Labrenzia sp. PHM005: one gene and its partner. The main gene of each other region encodes a partner of the protein of the gene in region 2 in a complex. Links are inferred from orthologs where the notes say so. Each region holds a gene or a part of one and is shown on either strand. Other genes may lie near its edges.

What was found.
Region 1: the proteins of accC (region 2) and accD are in contact, whole or in part, in a solved structure (PDB 8UXZ), measured with the Escherichia coli proteins. The link is inferred for Labrenzia sp. PHM005 from one-to-one orthologs.

What each region holds. Positions count from the first base shown.
Region 1 is NZ_CP041191.1:907,314-910,589, reverse strand. The notes cover bases 1-2,951. They hold accD (acetyl-CoA carboxylase, carboxyltransferase subunit beta), read right to left. Parts: upstream 1,981-2,951; coding sequence 1,021-1,980; downstream 1-1,020. Other genes in these bases: trpA (tryptophan synthase subunit alpha), read right to left, coding at 2,162-2,951; FJ695_RS03895 (folylpolyglutamate synthase/dihydrofolate synthase family protein), read right to left, coding at 1-881. In the rest of the region: more of trpA, read right to left, coding at 2,952-2,995; FJ695_RS27945 (hypothetical protein), read right to left, coding at 3,164-3,276.
Region 2 is NZ_CP041191.1:3,480,734-3,483,896, forward strand. The notes cover bases 84-2,921. They hold accC (acetyl-CoA carboxylase biotin carboxylase subunit), read right to left. Parts: upstream 2,257-2,921; coding sequence 910-2,256; downstream 84-909. Other genes in these bases: FJ695_RS15790 (hypothetical protein), read left to right, coding at 84-866; accB (acetyl-CoA carboxylase biotin carboxyl carrier protein), read right to left, coding at 2,272-2,757. Also shown: more of FJ695_RS15790, read left to right, coding at 1-83; FJ695_RS15805 (DsbA family protein), read right to left, coding at 3,048-3,163. UniProt on the Escherichia coli protein: This protein is a component of the acetyl coenzyme A carboxylase complex; first, biotin carboxylase catalyzes the carboxylation of the carrier protein and then the transcarboxylase transfers the carboxyl group to form malonyl-CoA.

The DNA of each region.
Region 1 (3,276 bases), 2.6 Mb from region 2 along the record:
GTAAGCGGCTGCAGTCTACCAGGCCAATTGACGGATTTAAGCCCAGTGCTGATGACATCTTCGTCTGGCAGCAACCCCGTTGTTTTGAGTGCGGCCATCGCCAGAGCAGCATTGGCGAACTGGTGGCTTCCGCCAAGAACCGGTTGCGGCAAATCCAGCAATCCGTCTTCGTCTTGAAAGGTCATCCGTCCTTGGTCCAGCTGGGAAACAAAGTCCTGACCAAAGACATCGACACGGGTTTTGTTTCTCGCGGCCTGGCGTTCGATCACCTTGAGCACGTCCGGATCCTGTTCAGCGGATACCACCGGAACCCCCGGTTTGATGATGCCTGCTTTTTCGGCTGCAATCACGGTGAGATCGTCACCGAGGAATTTCTCATGATCCATGGAGACAGGCGTGATCACCGACACCAACGGCTCATTGATGACATTAGTGGCGTCTAAGCGTCCGCCCAGGCCAACTTCCAGAAGGACGACATCGGCCGGATGTTCGGCAAAGAGCAACAATGCCGCTGCCGTTGTGATCTCAAAAAAGGTGATTTCTTCGCCGCCGTTGGCTTCTTCGCAGCGTTGCAAGGCATCAAAGAGCACTGGATCAGAAACGTATTTTCCGTCTGTTCCCAGGCGGATCCGCTCGTTGAAAGAGACCAGATGCGGGGACGTATAGACATGACAGCGTTTTCCGGAGGCTTCCAGAATGGCGCGCAACGTTGCCGTCACCGAGCCTTTACCATTGGTACCGGCGATATGAATGACCGGTGGTAGGCGTTTTTCGGGCGAGCCGAGCGCGTCGAGCAAGCGGTGCATACGTCCCAGGGAGAGATCAATCTCTTTGGGATGCAGCGCTAGCAGCCGGTCGAGTATTCTTGTGATTTGATCCAAGGGGCCCTCCGCAGGGTCCTGTACTTCGTGCTTTAGCTATTTGCCATCTGCAGGACATAGCAGCAGGCGAAATCGAAAAAGCACCCGGATCTGACTGACCATGGCTGAAAAGCGACATCAGCCAGTCAGATTCTTACACTTATTCAGCGACTTCAGGCTGTTTTTCCGGTTCTTGGGTGTCCTGCGTCGGCTCTTCCACGTTGTTGTTTTCAGCCTTCGGGGCTTCCAACGCCACTGTTGGCAATTCGACTTCGCGTTTCATCAAGATACCGCAAACCCGGGAAATCGTGTCTTTCATTTCTTGACGCGGCACAACCATGTCGACCATGCCATGATCAAGTAGGTACTCAGCGGTCTGGAAGTCGTCCGGCAGCTTTTCCCGCACGGTCTGTTCAATGACGCGGCGGCCGGCAAAACCGATCATGGCGCCCGGCTCTGCAATGTGCACATCACCGAGCATCGCATAAGATGCTGAGACACCCCCGGTTGTCGGGTTGGTCAGAACCACGATGTATGGCAGGCCGGCTTCGCGCAACATCTGGATACCAGCTGTGGTGCGCGGCATCTGCATCAACGACAAGATCCCCTCCTGCATGCGCGCACCGCCGGAAGCTGCGAACATCACAAAAGGTGTTTTGTCTTCAACCGCCTTCATCATTCCGGAAAGGATGGCTTCGCCAACGGCCATGCCCAAAGATCCACCGACAAAGGCGAAATCCTGAATGGCAACGGTCAGGTCCATACCGTTGACTTTGCCTTGCGCTACATGAATGGCTTCTTCTTCGCCGGTTTTGGAACGGGCATCCTTCAACCGGTCGGTATAGCGTTTGCTGTCGCGGAACTTGAGCGGATCGGCGGTAACATCCGGTGTTTCGAGGCGCGTGTAGTTGCCTTCATCAAAGAAGGAGTCCAACCGTTTGCGTGCCGGCATACGCATATGGTGGCCAGAACTTGGAATGACCCAAAGATTGGCCTCGAGATCCCGGTGAAACACCATTTCGCCCGTTTCAGGGCATTTGATCCAGAGGTTTTCCGGAACTTCGCGCTTCTTCCAAAGACCACTGATCTTGGGGCGCACAATTGAGTTGATCCAGTTCACGTCAAACGCGTCCGTCTACTAAAGTTACACAACAACGGACTGTGTCCGCTGGAAAAGGTACATTTTTAAGGCCTAGAGCATCCTGTGTTCAGGCGAACGCAGACAAGATGCTCTACCACCTTAAAATCGATCAGCTTTTGGCTGTTCAAGCGATTCAACCTGAAAAGCCGCTGATCTAGCTTTAGGCCGCGCGGGCCCGCGCACACCCAGAAGCCAGGTCAGCAACCACATCGGCGACCGCTTTTACGGTCCGGTCCGTTGCCTTTCCGTTAGCATCCAGGCTGTCCTTGACTGCATTTACAAGAACAGAACCGACCACGACGCCGTCCGCGTCCTTGCCGATGTCTGCAGCCTGTTCTGCGGTTTTGACGCCAAATCCGACCGCAACCGGCAGATCCGTATGACCCTTAATCCGGTTGACAGCGGCCGTAACGCGGCCCGTATCAGCGATTTTTGCGCCCGTAATACCGGTCACGGAGACGTAATAGACGAAACCGGAGGTATTGGCCAGAACGGCCGGCAGGCGCTTGTCATCGGTGGTGGGGGTTGCCAGACGAATGAAGTTCAGTCCGGCGTCCAGAGCTGGAATGCAGAACTCGTCATCCGCTTCAGCAGGCACGTCGACAATAATGAAGCCGTCAACACCGGCGTCCTTGGCGACCTGAACGAATTTCACCGGATCACGAACATAGATCGGATTGTAGTAGCCCATCAGAATGATCGGCGTGTCTTGATCTTGTTTACGAAACGCGCGGACCATGTCCAGCGTTTTATCCATTGTGTGCCCGGCGGCGAGCGCACGCTGGTTGGCGAGCTGGATCGGAATACCTTCAGCCATTGGGTCGGAGAACGGCATGCCCAGTTCTATCACATCGGCACCGGCGGCCGGGAGGGCATTCAAGATCGCTTGTGACGTCTCAAGGTCCGGGTCGCCAGCTGTAATAAAGGTGACCAATGCGGGGCGGCCCGCTTCGGCACAGGCTTTAAACCGGCGATCGATACGCGTTTCCGTCATTCAGCTGTCCTCTTGCCCATACAGCAGACGGGTCCGTCTGCAAAACATCCAAGCGATGTAGGGGAGCGGGCAAGGGGATGTCAATCAAAGAACTGCCGATATGGCTTTCAGAAGCTGCATATTGTCGACGTCGCGGCAATTTCGGGCGTTTCGCGCAGTCCTATCGGATCAGCGGTTGCCGAAGTACTTGTTGTAGAGATGGGTTGCGATATCGTTGCGCTCCACACCCATACGCGACAGGCATTCCGGGCTCATTTGGCGTAAGCGATCATAATCAGCTG
Region 2 (3,163 bases):
GTATCGATTCAAAAGACACTAAACGTTATGGCAAGCGGCTGGTCGCTTTTGTCATTTCTTATCTACCTGCGATCCAAGGAAATCCGCAAACAGACCAGTTGGTTGCGGCCCCTGTTGGGCTGTTCGAAACAGCCAAGAACAACGTCACGCAACAACTTCCATTGTTGGACAGCATCAAGCGGGAAGTTGACCTGTACAATCAGCGAAATGCGAACAGCTATCAGATCTTCTCCCAAGTCAATGATACCGGATTGAAGCTTCTGGTGACGGCCGGCCAGGACACCATCCGCCGGACTATCGTCAATCTTGCCTATAATCAGTTCACCGGCAAAAGCCGAACTTACATCAATAATGTGTCGATCATTTCCGCGATCCCGAAAACCGCAGAGGTTGCCAATCTATTTCAGGGACTGAAGGAAATCCGGTTTGATATACCGTTTGTGAAGAACCCGCTGACCTTTGATACAAACTTGAGCCTCGAGAGGTCGGCATCCGATACGGCCGGTAGTGTGACGATCTACCAGAACTCATCGATGCACAGCTTCAAGATCCCATCTTACAAAATCGCTGGCGTTGTCGATATCGGCAGCATGTATTCCTACAGCCGCGGAACCACAACTACGGATCAAAAACAGTCGAGTGAAACGGAAGGATATAAGAATACGATCGGCTTCACGGTCCCGGCCAATTCGTATGTCGTACGCGGCTATCCGCAGACGCAGAAATATGACGTCGCCACCGTCATAGGGCTGATCTACACCGACAACGGTGATCCAAAATTCGAAATCTCCGTGCCGAGCGGAACACCGTGTGTCGTCGCTACCAACGACAACGCATTGGCGGCAGCGATCTTGGGGTTTATCTGACTTTATTCAAGACCAAAGAAAAAGGGGCGTTGCCGCCCCTTTGTCATTTCGATTTGTCCGCCAGGTATTTCTCCAGCCAGTGAATGTCGTACTGGCCGTTGGCGATATCCTGGTTTTCAACCAGATTGCGGAACAGCGGAATGGTCGACTTGATTTCGTCGACGACAAACTCGTCGAGGCACCGGCGCAGGCGCATCATGCATTCGACGCGGTTGCGGCCGTGTACGATCAACTTGCCGATCAGGCTGTCGTAATAGGGCGGGATTTTGTAACCCTGATAAACGCCTGAATCGACGCGCACGCCCAGACCGCCCGGCGGGTGGTAATAGGTAATCGTGCCCGGTGACGGTGCGAAGGTGACCGGGTCTTCCGCGTTGATGCGGCACTCGATCGCATGACCGTCAAAGGAAATGTCATCCTGGCTCATGTCCAGGGTGCCACCAGCCGCAATCCGGATCTGTTCATTGACAAGGTCGATGCCAGTGATCATTTCCGTGACCGGGTGTTCCACCTGCAGGCGGGTGTTCATTTCGATGAAATAGAACTCGCCGTTTTCGTAGAGGAACTCAACCGTACCGACGCCGCGGTATTTCAGCTTGCGCATGGCATTGGCAACGATTTCGCCAATCTCAGCGCGCTGTTCCGGGTTGAGGCACGGGGAAGGGGCTTCTTCCAGAACTTTCTGGTGTCGGCGTTGCAAGGAACAGTCGCGCTCACCCAAGTGAACTGCATTGCCTTGACCGTCCCCCAGAACCTGGATCTCGATGTGCCGCGGCTTGCCGAGATATTTTTCCATGTAGAGGGCATCGTCGCCGAATGCGGCTTTTGCCTCGGAGCGGGCCGTAGACAGGGCCGTATCGAGATCGGCCTCGGTCAGCGCAACTTTCATGCCGCGGCCGCCGCCGCCACTTGCTGCTTTCACCAGAACCGGGAAGCCGATTTCCCGCGCAATCGCATGGGCATCGTCAGCCGCTGTCACTTCGCCATCAGATCCTGGAACCACCGGAATTCCGAGGTCCTTGGCGGTTTGTTTCGCCTGGATCTTGTCGCCCATGATCTTGATGTGATCGGAGGTTGGGCCAATGAAGACAATGTCATGAGCTTCCAGGATTTCCGCAAACCGCGCGTTTTCGGACAGGAAGCCGTAGCCCGGATGAACCGCATCCGCGCCGGTGATTTCACAGGCGGCGAGAAGCTGCGGAATGTTCAGATAGCTGTCGCGTGCGGCCGGAGGACCGATACAGACGCTTTCATCAGCCAGGCGAACATGCATGGCGTCGGCGTCCGCGGTGGAATGAACTGCGACCGTGGAAATGCCAAGCTCTTTACAAGCACGCAAGATGCGCAGGGCAATTTCGCCGCGGTTCGCGATAAGGATTTTGGAGAACATGGCCGGAACGGCTCCTTATTCGACGATAATGAGCGGTTCGCCGAATTCCACCGGCTGGGCGTCTTCCACGAGGATCTGCTTGACCGTGCCAGCTTTGGTCGCCGGGATATGGTTCATCGTTTTCATGGCTTCAATGATCAGGATCGACTGGCCTTCTGCGACTTTGTCGCCAACCTGGATGAACGGGGCTGCGCCCGGTTCTGCCGCCAGATAGGCAGTTCCAACCATCGGTGAGGTGATGGTGCCCGGATGGCTGGACGCGTCGGCGGCCGGGGCGGGAGCTGCGGTTGCAGCCGGTGCAGCAGCTGCAACTGGGGCAACCGGTGCTGGCGCTGCTGCGGGAGCTGCAACACTGACTGGGGCTGTAAACGAAATCTCACGGGCGACCCGGATACGGGTCTCGCCCTGTTCCAGTTCGATTTCGGTCAGATTGGTCTCATCAAGCAAAACGGCCAAATCGCGGATCAGCGCCGTGTCGAAACTCTTGTTATCTTTATTCATGTCTTCTGGCTCTCGTACTCGGGCCGCAAGAAGCGTTCGCTTGCAGGAAACTGATTGGCGATCTGTTCCAAGTCGCAATTTTGGCCGCGCCAACCCCAAAAGGTCAGTACGGCCAGATATTAGCTAAGCAGCAACACGCTTATTGCTCCGCCGAACTGTAAAGCGGATCTAGATACTTTGTCTGATTTCCCTACGAAACCGGACCAAGCTTCTTATAGGCATTCAAAGGGGTCAGGAAAACCCCTGAAACCGCGTCAAAACTAAAGATTTCCGGTTTCAAAGCCGCTTGATTAACAGGTTGTTTGACCACAATTCTTTAAGTCGGTCAGTTTTGCGCTGAGTTGGTCGTAGCCAACAGCTCCCATGATGACTTCCTCGCCAACGACATAGGATGGTGTTCCAGTCA